Regions from separate parts of the Micromonospora sp. AKA38 genome, predicted to be linked through region 2. Evidence: predicted binding sites of a transcription regulator. Region 2 holds the regulator's gene; the other holds the start of a gene.

Evidence for each region. Region 2 encodes HrcA, which represses chaperone genes, less so after heat shock. Its sites were predicted from a motif close to GGTTNGCACNCTCNNNNNGAGNGTGCNAACC; they were not measured.
Region 1: the regulator HrcA is predicted to act here: its motif matches at 1,402-1,432, upstream of groES (co-chaperone GroES).

Annotation. Positions count from the first base shown of each region.
Region 1 is NZ_BNEI01000003.1:1,162,642-1,169,672, forward strand. It holds gene groL (chaperonin GroEL) at 1-883, opposite strand, end outside; gene groES (co-chaperone GroES) at 954-1,268, opposite strand; gene TPA0908_RS13890 (THUMP-like domain-containing protein) at 1,524-2,750, shown strand; partial or broken gene TPA0908_RS13895 (Cys-tRNA(Pro) deacylase) at 2,859-3,008, shown strand; gene TPA0908_RS13900 (sugar ABC transporter substrate-binding protein) at 3,196-4,299, shown strand; gene TPA0908_RS13905 (ATP-binding cassette domain-containing protein) at 4,406-5,224, shown strand; gene TPA0908_RS13910 (sugar ABC transporter permease) at 5,221-6,480, shown strand; gene TPA0908_RS13915 (ROK family protein) at 6,513-7,031, shown strand, end outside.
Region 2 is NZ_BNEI01000003.1:600,240-607,270, reverse strand. It holds gene TPA0908_RS11270 (carbohydrate ABC transporter permease) at 1-21, shown strand, start outside; gene TPA0908_RS11265 (hypothetical protein) at 91-951, opposite strand; gene TPA0908_RS11260 (enoyl-CoA hydratase-related protein) at 1,107-1,892, opposite strand; gene hemW (radical SAM family heme chaperone HemW) at 1,912-3,135, shown strand; gene TPA0908_RS11250 (DUF4870 domain-containing protein) at 3,178-3,855, opposite strand; gene hrcA (heat-inducible transcriptional repressor HrcA) at 4,064-5,089, shown strand; gene dnaJ (molecular chaperone DnaJ) at 5,161-6,303, shown strand; gene TPA0908_RS11235 (16S rRNA (uracil(1498)-N(3))-methyltransferase) at 6,305-7,031, shown strand, end outside.

The DNA of each region.
Region 1 (7,031 bases), 560 kb from region 2:
CGGTCAGGATCGCCATGTCCTGCAGCATCGCCTTGCGACGGTCGCCGAACCCGGGGGCCTTCACCGCGCAGACCTTGACGGTCTTGCGGATGGCGTTGACCACCAGGGTGGACAGCGCCTGACCCTCGACGTCCTCGGCGATGATGAGCAGCGGCTTGCTGTTCTGGAGGACCTTCTCCAGCAGCGGCAGCAGCTCCTCGATGGCCGAGATCTTCTGCGTGGTGATCAGGATGTACGGGTCCTCCAGGACCGCCTCCTGCCCCTCCACGTCGGTGACGAAGTTCGGCGAGATGAAGCCCTTGTCGAACTGGAGACCCTCGGTCACCTCCAGCTCGGTGGTGAGCGCGGAGCCCTCCTCGACGGTGATCACACCGTCGCGGCCGACCCGCTCCATCGCCTCGGCGATCAGCTCGCCGATCGTGGCGTCCTGCGCGGAGATGGTCGCGACGTGCGCGATCGACTCCTTGCTGGCGACCTCGACGGCCTTGCCGAGCAGCGCCTCGGAGACCTTGGCGGCCGCCGCGTCGATGCCCCGCTTCAGGCCGGTCGGGTTGGTGCCGGCGGCCACGTTGCGCAGGCCCTCCCGGACCATGGCCTGGGCCAGCACGGTGGCGGTGGTGGTCCCGTCGCCGGCGACGTCGTTGGTCTTGGTCGCCACCTCCTTGACCAGCTGCGCACCGAGGTTCTCGTACGGGTTGGTGAGCTCGATCTCCTTGGCGATGGTCACGCCGTCGTTGGTGATCGTGGGCGCACCGAACTTCTTGTCCAGGACGACGTTGCGCCCGCGTGGGCCGAGGGTGACCTTGACCGCGTTCGCGAGGGCGTTGACACCGTGCTCGAGCAGGTGCCGGGCGTCATCCGAGAAGCTCAGGATCTTTGCCATCAGTATCCCTTCGAAGCGACGTTGCCCCGGCCCGGCGAGCCGGACCGGGGCAACGACACTGATCGGTTGCTTACTTCTCGATGACCGCGAGGACGTCGCGGGCGGAGAGCACCAGGTACTCCTCGCCGGCGTACTTGACCTCGGTGCCGCCGTACTTCGAGTAGAGGACGGTGTCGCCGACCTTCACGTCGACCGGCACGCGGTTGCCCTTGTCGTCGATCCGGCCCGGGCCGACAGCGAGGACGGTGCCCTCCTGCGGCTTCTCCTTGGCGGTGTCGGGGATCACGATGCCCGAGGCGGTGGTGGTCTCGGCCTCGTTCGCCTGCACCACGATGCGGTCCTCGAGCGGCTTGATCGCAACCTTGGTCGCGGTAGTCACGGGCATACCCTCCTGGGGTACTTGGTGTCGTTGCCGGTCGACACGCCGACCGGCGTCAATCTGCCACATGCCACCGGGCGGGGCCGTCGTCGCGGGTGCCGGTCCGCCTGGCGTTCAACGCTCGGGCACCAGGCCCGGGCGTTGGCACCCTCAGGGTGAGAGTGCTAATCGCAGGTTATTCCTCGGCTAGCACTCCGTCAAGGAGAGTGCCAGCGCGTCGCCCGTCGTGTCGCCTCCGGAGCGGGTCGGGAGAATGGGCGGATGGATCTCGACCAGCTCATCGCGCTGCGTACCCCCGAGGGGTCGGACGCCCTCGCCGCGGCGGAGCGGGTGGCCGGCGGCGACCCGCTGGCGGCGGCCGCCGCGCTGCGCTCGGCCGGGATCCCGGGCGGGCTCGCGGCGGCGGCGCTGACCCAGGCGGAGCTGCGCCGCCGGGCGGTCGGCAAGTTCGGCCCGGCGGCGGCCCGGATGTTCCTCACCCGCCCCGGGCTGGAGCAGGCCACCCGCCGGGCGGTCGCCGACCGGCGGGCCGCCCGGCTGCGCGCCGCGGGCGTGACCACGCTTGCCGACCTCGGGTGCGGGCTGGGCGCCGACGCGCTCGCCGCGGCCCGCGCCGGCATCCGGGTGTACGCGGTGGAGGCCGACCCGGTCACCGCCGCGATGGCCGCCGCGAACGCCGAGGCCGCCGGGCTGGCCGGACTGGTCACGGTGGAGTGCGGCGACGCCACCGCGTTCGACGTGACCCGGGTCGACGGGGCGTTCTGCGACCCGGCGCGGCGGCGGGCCGGCACCGGGCGGCGCATCTTCGACCCGAACGCCTACTCGCCGCCGTGGGACTTCGTCACCGGGCTGGCCGCGCGCGTGCCGCGCACCGTGGTCAAGGTGGCGCCCGGCCTGGACCACGCGCTGATCCCGGCCGGCGCCGAGGCGGAGTGGGTGAGCGTCGACGGCGACCTGGTGGAGGCCGCCCTCTGGTGCGGCCCGCTCGCCGGCGTCCCCCGCCGCGCCACCCTGCTCCAGGAGAAGGACGGGCCCCCTCCTCACGCCTCCGGTAGAGACGGGGCCCCCTCTCACCACCTCACCGGCACCGGCGCCGACGAGGCGGAGGTGGGCGCGGTGCGGCGGTTCCTGTACGACCCCGACCCGGCGGTGGTACGCGCGCACCTGGTCGCGGAGCTGGCCGCCGACCTGGGCGCCACGCTCGCCGACCCGTCGATCGCCTACCTGTACGCGGACACGGCACACCCCACCCCGTTCGCCCGCTGCCTGGAGATCACCGACGTGCTGCCGTTCTCGCTGAAGCGGCTGCGCGCCCTGCTGCGGGAGCGCCGGGTCGGCCGGGTGGAGATCCTGAAGCGGGGCTCGGCGCTGGAGCCGGAGAAGCTGCGCCGTGACCTGCGCCTGGCCGGCGACGAGGCGGCCAGCCTGGTACTGACCCGGGTGGCCGGCGCACCCACCGTGCTGATCGGCCGCCCGGCCTCCGGCTGAGCGGCCCGTTCCGGCTCGCCGACCGGCGGCGGTCGGGTTAGCTTGACCGTCATGGCGGGACAGGGCACTCCGGCGATCGTGCTGCCGACCAGGCGGAAGATCGCACACCGGGCGCTGCCGACCGTGGTCGACGCGTCCGCGCTGGCACACCCGACGGTGTACGTCTCGGCCGGTCGCCGCGGTCTCCAGGTGCAACTCGCACCGGGCGATCTGGTGGCGCTGACCGGGGCCGTGACCGCCCCGATCGCGGCCGGCTGAACCAGGACACTGGGAGCGTTTCCGCAGCCGGTGTCCGCCGGGTGACAACCGCGTTGCTGAATTGTTACCGCCGCCAACAAACTTCTGACCTCGGCACTCTTGCGGAGCGCGGGAAGCGCGGAATACGTTGCCGGACACAACAAAACACCGTCAACAACTCCCCCACCCCCCGAAAGGACCCGTGCACATGCGCAAGGGCTTCCTCACCTTCGCGGCCGTCGGTCTCCTCGCGACCGGCAGCATGGCCGCCTGTGGAGACAGCGGCGATTCCTCCGACAAGGCCGGCGGTTCGAACGACAAGAAGCCGAAGATCGGCGTGATCCTGCCGGACAGCAAGTCCTCCGCCCGCTGGGAGGGCGCGGACCGCAAGTTCCTCAAGGCGGCGTTCGACGCGGCCGGCGTCGAGTCCGACATCCAGAACGCGCAGAACGACAAGACCGCGTTCCAGACCATCGCCGACCAGATGATCACCAACGGCGTGAACGTGCTGATGATCGTCAACCTGGACTCCGGCACCGGCAAGGCCGTGCTCGACAAGGCCAAGTCGCAGGGCGTCGCCACGATCGACTACGACCGGCTGACCCTGGGCGGCTCCGCCCAGTACTACGTCAGCTTCGACAACGAGGCCGTCGGCAAGCTCCAGGGCGAGGGCCTGAGCAAGTGCCTGACCGACAAGGGCGCCAAGAACCCGTCGATCGCGTACCTCAACGGCTCGCCGACCGACAACAACGCCACCCTGTTCAAGAACGGGTACGACTCGGTGCTCAAGCCGAAGTTCGACTCGAAGGAGTACACCAAGGTCGCCGACGACTCGGTGCCGGCGTGGGACAACGCGCAGGCCGCCACCATCTTCGAGCAGCAGCTCACCAAGGCCAACGGCAAGATCGACGGTGTGCTCGCCGCCAACGACGGTCTCGGCAACGCGGCCATCTCGGTGCTGAAGAAGAACAAGCTCAACGGCAAGGTCCCGGTGACCGGTCAGGACGCCACCAAGGAGGGTCTGCAGAACATCCTCGCCGGTGACCAGTGCATGACCGTCTACAAGGCCGTCAAGAAGGAGGCGGACGCCGCCTCCGAGCTGGCCATCGCACTCGCCAAGGGCGAGCGGAAGGACACCGGCCAGACCGTCAAGGACCCGGAGGGCAACCGGGACGTGCCGGCCGTGCTGCTGGAGCCGAAGGCCATCTACAAGGACAGCGTCAAGGACGTCGTGGCCGACGGCTACATCACCAAGGACGAGCTCTGCACCGGTGCGTTCACCAAGCTCTGCACCGACGCCGGCGTGAGCTGACCCACCCCGCCTCAGGCGGCGCCGCCCGGCACGGGACGACTCCCGCGCCGGGCGGCGCCCACGCCGGACGGGATCCGAGACCTCCCTCCGCCCAAAGGAGACCCCCGTGTCCGCAACCCCCCTGCTGGAGCTACGCGGGATCGACAAGAGCTTCGGTCCCGTCCAGGTGCTGCGTGACGTCGCCTTCGCCGCACACCCCGGCGAGGTGACCGCGCTGGTCGGCGACAACGGCGCCGGCAAGTCGACCCTGGTCAAGTGCATCAGCGGCATCTACCCCACCGACGCCGGCGAGTTCCTCTTCGACGGCCGACCGGTGAGCATCAGCAGCCCCCGGGACGCCGCCGCGCTCGGGATCGAGGTCGTCTACCAGGACCTGGCGCTCTGCGACAACCTCGACATCGTGCAGAACATGTTCCTCGGCCGGGAGAAGCGCAGCGGCATCGTGCTCGACGAGCCGACCATGGAGCAGATGGCCGCCGAGACGCTCGCCGGCCTCAGCGTCCGCACCGTGAAGTCGCTGCGTCAGCACGTGTCCAGCCTCTCCGGCGGCCAGCGGCAGACGGTGGCCATCGCCAAGGCGGTGCTCTGGAACAGCCGGCTGGTCATCCTGGACGAGCCGACCGCCGCGCTCGGCGTCGCGCAGACCGCCCAGGTGCTGGAGCTGGTCCGCCGGCTGGCCGACAACGGCCTGGCCGTGGTGCTCATCTCGCACAACATGAACGACGTCTTCGCCGTCTCCGACCGGATCGCGGCGCTCTACCTCGGCCAGATGGTCGCCCAGGTGAAGACCACCGACATCACCCACTCGCAGGTGGTCGAGCTGATCACCGCCGGCCGCTCCGGCGGCCTCGGCCTCGCCGGCGAACCGGGCAGCAACGGCACCGGCGCCGCGCCCGCCGACACCACCCCAGGAGCCGTCCGATGACCGCCACCGTCGTGAAGAAGGAAGGCCCGGCGGGCGTCGCCCCGGCGCCGACCGTGGGCAGCCACGTGAACAACTACTGGCGCCGGGTACGCGGCGGCGACATCGGCGCGCTGCCCGCCGTGGTCATGCTGGTCGTGCTCGCGGTGGGCTTCTCGATCGCCCGCCCGTCGTTCTTCACGGCCGGCAACCTCGCCAACCTGTTCACCCAGGGCGCCGCGGTCACGCTTATCGCGATGGGTCTGGTCTTCGTGCTGCTGCTCGGCGAGATCGACCTCTCCGCCGGGTTCGCCAGCGGCGTCTGCGCGGCGATCCTGGCCAACACCGTCACCGTGCTCGGCTACCCCTGGTACGTGGCGGTGCTGGCCGCCGTCGTCACCGGCGTGGTCATCGGCGTCGTGCTCGGCCTGCTGGTCGCGAAGGTCGGCATCCCGTCCTTCGTGGTGACGCTTGCCGGCTTCCTGGCGTTCCAGGGCGTCGTGCTGACGCTGATGGACGAGGGCGCGAACATCGCGGTCCGCGACGACGTGCTGGTGGCGATCGCCAACCGCAACATCTCCCCGGTGCTGGGCTGGGCGCTGGCCGCGCTGGCCATCGCCGGGTACGCGGCCGTGCAGCTCCTGCGGCACCGCAACCGGTCCGCCCGGGGCCTGCTCACCGACCCGATCGCGGTGGTGGCCGCGCGGATCGGCGGGCTCGCCGTGGTGCTCGGCGTCGCGGTCTACGTGCTGAACCTGGAGCGCAGCCGCAACGTGCTGGTGGTCTCGCTCAAGGGCGTGCCGATCGTGGTGCCGATCATCGCGCTGCTGCTGGTCGTCTGGACGTTCGTGCTCCAGCGCACCAGCTACGGCCGGCACATCTACGCGGTCGGCGGCAACGCCGAGGCGGCCCGCCGGGCCGGCATCAACGTGGACAAGATCCGCATCTCGGTCTTCGTCATCTGCTCCGGGATGGCCGCCATCGGCGGCATCGTGGCGGCCAGCCGGGCCAACTCGGTCGACCCCAACACCGGTGGCAGTAACGTGCTGCTGTACGCCGTCGGCGCAGCGGTGATCGGCGGCACCAGCCTCTTCGGCGGCAAGGGCCGGGTCCTCGACGCCGTGCTCGGTGGCGCGGTGGTCGCGGTGATCGACAACGGTATGGGACTGATGGGATACAGCTCGGGCGTCAAGTTCGTGGTCACCGGCGTGGTGCTGCTCGCCGCGGCGACCATCGACGCGCTGTCGAGGCGGCGGGCCGCCGCCACCGGCACGCGCTGACCCCGGGGTACGGACACACCATGGCAGTGGCAATGCGCGCGGGTCCCAGCCAGGACGAGATCCGACGGCAGAACCTGGGCGCATTGCTCCGCTACGTGCACGTGCACGGGGCCACCACGCGCGCGGAGCTGACCACCGCGCTCGGGCTCAACCGCAGCACCATCGGCGCGCTGACCGCCGACCTGGCCGGCGCCGGTCTGGTCAGCGAGGGGACGCCGAAGGAGACCGGCCGGGCCGGACGACCGTCACTCGTCGTCCGGCCCGAGTCGGGACGGGTCTACGCGTACGCGTACAGCGTCGAGGTGGACCGGCTGCGGGCCGCGCGGGTCGGCCTCGGCGGTGAGGTGCTCGACCGCCGGGAGCTGGACCGGCCGCGCAACCTGGTCGCCGGCGAGGCCGCCCCGCTGCTGGCCGGCGCCGTCAAGGAGATGCACCAGGCGGTGCCGGACGGCTCGTTCTGCGTCGGCGCCGGAGTGGCGGTCTGCGGCATGGTGCGCCGCGACGACGGGCTGGTGCGGCTCAGCCCCACCACCGGCTGGGTGGACGAGCCG
Region 2 (7,031 bases):
GCCGGCGCGGTGAAGGGCTGATCCCCGGTCGACCTCGATGACAGGCCGTCGGCGGGACGCCGGCGGCCCGTCGCCGGCTCAGGTGTCGGCTCAGGTGTCGGCGAAGACCTCGGCCAGCACCTGCGTCGCCGGGTCGCCCTTCACCCGGCCCCAGGTGCCCTGCTCGGCGGTCCACTCCAGGCTGCCGAAGCGGACCCGCTTCACGCCGTTGTCGTCGGCGTGCGAGACCAGCCAGTGCGCGTAGCGCCAGCCGTCGCGGTCGTCACCGGCCGGCACGGTCAGCCCGGTCAGCGTCGTCGCCGCGGTCAGGCGGGGCAGGCCCCAGTCCAGCGTCAGACCCTCCAGCACCGCGCTGGCGGCGGCCGGGCCCCGCAGCGTCGGAGTCGAACCGACCGTGCAGGCCACCGCGCCGGTCGCCTGGCCGAGCAACGCGCGGGTGAGGACCTCCGACTCGTCCGCCCACTTCTGGTACGCCTCGGGGTAGGCCGACCGCTGCACCCGCTGGGCGGCCTCGGTGACCCGCATCCGTTCCCAGCCCTTGACCTTCTTCAGCGCGGCGTAGAACTTCCGGGCCGCGTAGCGCGGGTCCTGGATCTCCTCCGGCGTGCCCCAGCCCTGGCTCGGGCGCTGCTGGAACAGGCCGAGCGAGTCCCGGTCGCCGTGCGCGATGTTGCGCAGGTGCGACTCCTGGTAGGCGGTCGCCAGCGCCACCACCACCGCGCGCTCGGGCATCCGGCGCTGGGCGCCGATGGCGGCGATGGTGGCCGCGTTGGCCATCTGGTCGGCGCCCAGCACCACCTCGCCGTCGGCCTGGACGGTGCAGGTCCGGCTGGCCAGCGGCAGCCGCAGGTGGTGACCGAACTGCTTGGTCACGAACCAGATCGCGAGCAGGGCCAGCACGCACACCACCACACCAGATGCCACGATCGCCGGTCGCGTCCGCACCCGCACCCCCTGTTCCTGACAGTCCGACCAGCGTACGTCGCCCGTCCCACTTTCCGGCTCGGCCGACCGGCCTGCTCGCCGCCGCGTCACCGCCCCGTGACGGGTCGCTGTCAAGCGGGGCCCCGGCCTATACCGGAGGCGTTAACAGGGGGCCCCGCCTTCTATTCTCCGGCGGGCACCCACGCCGCCGGACGCTTCTCGCGGAACGCGAGCACCCCCTCCCGCCCCTCCTCGGAGAGGAAGTACCCGGTGGAGAGCGCCGCCAACGCGGCGATCTCCGCCCGCAGGTCGGCGGCGGCCGGCCGGCGCAGCAGCTCCTTCGCCCCGGCGAGGGCCTTCGGCGCGCCCTTCACCAGCGCCGCGCGGTAGCGCTCCACGGCGGCGTCCAGCCCGTCCGCCGGCACGGCGGCGGTGACCAGGCCGATCTCGGCGGCCCGCCGGCCGTCGAACGTCTCCCCGGTCAGGTACAGCTCGGCGGCGGCCCGCGGGCTCAGCCGGGGCAGCACGGTCGCCGAGATCACCGCCGGGATCACGCCGATCCGGACCTCGGTGAACGCGAACGTCGCCTCCTCGGCGCAGACCACCAGGTCGGCGGCGGCGATCAGGCCCAGCCCGCCGGCCCGGGCCGGCCCGGCCACCTTCGCCAGCACCGGCTTCGGGCACTCCCGGACGGCGACCAGCACGTCGCCGAGCATGCCGGCCGGCACGGTCCCGCTGACGTACGCGGCGGCGGTCTCCTTCAGGTCGGCGCCGGAGCAGAAGACCGGGCCGGTGTGGTCCAGCACGATCGCCCGGACCGTGTCGTCGGCGACCGCCGCGGCCAGCCCGGCCAGCAGCTCGGTCATCAGCGGCGTGGAGAGCGCGTTGCGGTTGTGCGGGCTGTCCAGGGTGAGGGTCGTCACCCCACGGGCCGTGGCGACCCGCACGAGAGCGTCCGGAGAGGTCATGCCGGGCACACTAGTGGCCATGCCCGGCGTCCTTCCAGAAGGCGAACCCGTCCCGCGCGACGGGTCGCTGCCCGCCACCGCCCGCCGCGCCGTCGGCGCCCGCGGCTTCGGCGTGTACGTGCACGTCCCGTTCTGCGCCAGCCGGTGCGGTTACTGCGACTTCAACACGTACACCGCCGCGGAGCTGGGCGGCGGGGTGAGCCGGGAGACGTACGCCGACAGCGTGCTGGCCGAGCTGGCGCTCGCCGGCCGGGTGCTCGGCGACTCCCCGCCGCCCCGGGTGGACACCGTCTTCGTCGGCGGCGGCACACCCACCCTGCTGCCCGCCGACGACCTGGCCCGGATCCTGGACGCCATCGACCGCACCTGGGGGCTGGCCGCCGACGCCGAGGTGACCACCGAGGCCAACCCCGAGTCGGTCACCCCGGAGTCGCTGAAGACGCTGCGGGCGGCCGGCTACACCCGGATCTCGCTGGGCATGCAGTCCGCCGCCCCGGGCGTGCTCGCCGTGCTCGACCGGCGGCACAGCGCGGGCCGGGCCACCGCCGCCGCCGCCGAGGCCCGCGACGCCGGGTTCGACCACGTCAACCTGGACCTGATCTACGGCACGCCGGGGGAGACCGCGGACGACTTCGCCGCCTCGCTGGCCCAGGTGGTCGACGCCGGCGTGGACCACGTCAGCGCGTACGCCCTGATCGTGGAGGACGGCACCCGGCTGGCCGCGCGGATGCGCCGGGGCGAGCTGCCGTACCCCTCCGACGACGTGGCGGCGGACCGCTACCTGGCCGCGGAGGCGGCGCTGCACGCGGCCGGTTTCTCCTGGTACGAGGTCTCCAACTGGGCCCGTTCCGAGGCGGCCCGGTGCCGGCACAACCTGCTCTACTGGACCGGCGCCGACTGGTGGGGCCTGGGCCCGGGGGCGCACAGCCACGTCGGCGGCGTGCGCTGGTGGAACGTCAAGCACCCGGCCGGGTACGCGGAGCGGCTCGCCGGCGGCGCCTCGCCGGCGCTGGCCCGGGAACGGCTCACCGCCGACGAGCAGCACATGGAGGACGTGATGCTGCGGCTGCGGCTCGACTCCGGGCTGCCGCTTGTCGTGCTGGACGAAGCCGGCCGGGTGGGTGCCGAGCGGGCCCGGGCCGGCGGGCTGCTGGACGCCGACGCGTACGCGGACGGTCGCGCCGTGCTCACGCTGCGCGGTCGACTGCTGGCCGACGGCGTGGTCCGCGACCTGCTGCCCTGACCGGTCCGGCCGGCCCCGCCGTGCGGGACCGGCCGGCGGCTGTCACTTGATCAGGCTGGCCGACATCGGGTAGCGGTAGAGCTGCCCCTCGTTGGCCTTCACGCCGGCCAGGATGCCGAAGATGATGCCGACGATCATGGCGCCGAAGCCGACCACCAGGCCGATCAGGATGCAGGTGAGGATCCAGCCGACCAGCGCGATGATCGACCAGATGAGCTGGAAGTTCAGCGCGGCGACCGCGTGCGCCCGGACGGTCGGGGACTGGTTGCCCCGGGCCAGCAGCGCCACCAGCGGCGCGACCCAGCCCAGCACGCCGCCGCCGATCAGCATCCCGGCCGCGCCGCCGAAGTGCGCCACCAGGGCCCAGGTCTTGTCGTCGTTGTTGGCGTAGCCGGCCGGCGGGCCGTAGGAGCCGCCGGCGGGGTAGCCGCCGCCCGGCGCGCCGTAGCCCGGGGCGCCACCGCCGGGCGCGCCGTAGCCCGGCGTGTCACCACCGGCCGGGGGATAGCCGCCCGGCGGGGGGTAGCCGCCCGGCGGAGGCTGGCCGCCCGGGGGCGGATAACCGCCGGGCGGGGGATAGCCGCCCCCGCCCGGCGCCCCGGACAGTGGTGCGGTGGGGGGCTCGTCGGCCGGCGAGGAGCCGTACGGCGCCGACGGCGGGAACGGGTCGGGCTGGGGGCCGGGGTCCCCCGCTCCGGGAGGGCGAGGAGGTTCAGTCATGGACGTCACGGTAGGTCCCGGGGGCAAGCGGCACCAGGGCTGTTCGGCCCGACGCGCCGCCCGACCCCGGCGGACCGCACCCGGGGTGCGGCGCTGATCATCGCGCCGGCGGGGGTGCCGACGTAGACTGGCACTCGCTACAGTCGAGTGCCAGTTGCCCGCCGGATGCCGCGCGTCACCCGGCCGAGGTGCGTCAGGAGGTGGGGAGATGGGTCTCGACGACCGCAAGCTCGCCGTGCTGCGCGCCATCGTCGAGGACTACGTCGCCACGCAGGAGCCGGTGGGCAGCAAGGCCCTGGTCGAGCGCCACCAGCTCGGCGTCTCACCGGCCACCGTGCGCAACGACATGGCGGTGCTGGAGGAGGAGGGCTACATCCGGCAGCCGCACACCAGCGCCGGCCGGGTGCCCACCGACCGCGGGTACCGCCTCTTCGTGGACCGGCTCTCCCGGGTCAAGCCGCTCAGCCCGGCCGAGCGCCGGGCGATCGAGCGCTTCCTGGTCGGCGCCGTCGACCTCGACGACGTGGTGCACCGCACGGTCCGGCTGCTGGCCCAGCTCACCCGGCAGGTGGCCGTGGTGCAGTACCCGAGCCTGGCCCGCTCCAAGGTGCGCCACCTGGAACTGGTGCCGATCTCCACCACCCGGCTGATGGTCGTCATGATCGCCGACACCGGGCGGGTCGAGCAGCGGCTGGTCGAGCTGCCCGCCCCGGTCCCCGCCGAACACGTGACGGACCTGCGCCGGCTGGTCAACGAGAAACTGGTCGGCAGCCAGCTCGCCGAGACGCCCCCGCTGGTGCAGGCGCTGGTCGAGGAGTCCGCGCCGCACCTGCGCCCGGCCATGACCACGCTCTCCACCGTGCTGCTGGAGACGCTCGTCGAGCGGCACGAGGAGCGGATCGCGCTGGCCGGCACCGCCAACCTCACCCGGGGCGGCCTGCTCGACTTCCAGGGCTCGCTGCGCCCCATCCTCGAGGCGCTCGAAGAGGAGGTCGTGCTGCTCAAGCTGATCGGCGAGACCGAGCCGAGCAACACCACCCGGGTGCTCATCGGCGACGAGAACGAGATCGACAATCTGCGGGCCGCCTCGGTGGTCAGCACCGGTTACGGCCCGGGTGCCACGATCGTCGGTGGGCTCGGCGTGCTCGGGCCCACCCGGATGGACTACCCCGGCAATATCGCCATGGTGAGGGCCGTGGCACGCTACGTGGGCGAACTGCTGGCCCAGAACTGACCAGTCAGGGCCGACGGCCGGGAACGGCCGGCGACCGGCGACGCGAGACGAACATGAGGACACCGAACGCAGTGGCCAGGGACTACTACGGAATTCTCGGCGTGAGCCGGGACGCCTCCGACGACGACATCAAGCGTGCCTACCGGAAGTTGGCGCGGCAGTACCACCCGGACGTCAATCCGGACCCGGAGGCACAGGAGAAGTTCAAGGACATCAACGCCGCGTACGAGGTCCTCTCGGACGACCGGAAACGGCAGATCGTCGACCTGGGTGGCGACCCGCTCGCCCCGGGCGGCGGGGGCGCGGGCGCGGGTGGCCCGGGCGGCGCCGGCCCGTTCGTCGGCTTCCAGGACATCATGGACGCGTTCTTCGGCGGCGCGGCGGGCGGCAGCCGGGGTCCCCGGCCGCGTACCCGGCCGGGCGCCGACGCGATCCTGCGGCTGGAACTGGACCTCAACGAGACCGCGTTCGGCGTCGAGGCGCCGATCACTGTCGACACCGCGGTGCTCTGCACCACCTGCTCCGGCGCCGGCACCGCCGCCGGCACCCACCTGGCCACCTGTGAGGCGTGCGGGGGCCGCGGTGAGGTGCAGTCGGTGCAGCGGACGTTCCTCGGCCAGGTGGTCTCCGCCCGGCCGTGCACCGTCTGCCAGGGCTACGGCACCACGATCCCGCACCCCTGCCCGACCTGCGCCGGTGACGGGCGGGTACGGACCCGCCGCTCGCTGACCGTCAAGATCCCGGCCGGCGTCGAGGACGGCATGCGGATCCGGCTGGCCCAGCAGGGCGAGGTCGGCCCGGGTGGCGGCACCGCCGGCGACCTCTACGTCGAGATCCACGAGCGGACCCACGACGTCTACTCGCGCAAGGGCGACGACCTGCACTGCCGGGTCACGGTGCCGATGACCGCCGCCGCGCTCGGCACCCGGCTGACCATCAAGACGCTGGACAGCGAGGAGATCGTCGACGTCAAGGCCGGCACCCAGCCCGGCAGCACGATGCGGTTGCGCGCCCGCGGCGTGCCGCACCTGCGCGGCACCGGCCGGGGTGACCTCTACGTCCACCTGGACGTGCGGACCCCGACCAAGCTCGACGCCGACCAGGAGCGGATGCTGCGCGACTTCGCCAAGACCCGCGGCGAGGAGGTCGCCGAGCTGACCAAGCAGGGCGGCTTCTTCTCCCGGATGCGCGACGCGTTCAACGGGCACGCCTGAGGTGTCGGCGCCGCTGTTCCTGGTCGAGGCGCTGCCCGCCGGTGACACGGTGACGCTGGACGGCCCGGAGGGCCACCACGCGGCCACCGTGCAGCGGCTGCGCGTCGGCGAGGAACTGCTGCTCGCCGACGGCCGGGGTGGCACCGCCGCCGCCGTCGTCACCGCCGTCGGCCGGGGCACGCTCGACCTGCGCGTCACCTCCCGGGGGTACGCCGACGCGTGCGTCCCCCGGCTGGTGGTGGTGCAGGGGATCGCCAAGGGCGAGCGGGGTGAGCTGGCCGTGCAGGCGATGACCGAGGTCGGGGTGGACGAGATCGTGCCCTGGGCGGCGTCCCGTTCGGTCGCCCAGTGGCGCGGCGACCGGGGCGTCCGGGCCCGGGAGAAGTGGGTGGCCACCGCCCGGGAGGCCGCCAAGCAGGCCCGCCGCCCGTGGCTGCCGGTGGTGGCCGGCGCCCCGGACGAGTCCACCGTCACGGTGGCCCGCCGGATCGCCGGCGCCGACGCCGCCTTCGTGCTGCACGAGGAGGCCGACGAGCGGCTGACCACCGTCGCGCTGCCGTCGACCGGCGAGATCGTCCTGGTGGTCGGCCCCGAGGGCGGCATCGCCGAGCCGGAGCTGGCCGCGTTCCGCGAGGCCGGTGCCCGCCCGGTCCGCCTGGGCCCCTCGGTCCTGCGCACCTCCACCGCCGGCGTAGCCGCCCTCGCCGTCCTCTCCACCCGCCTCCCCC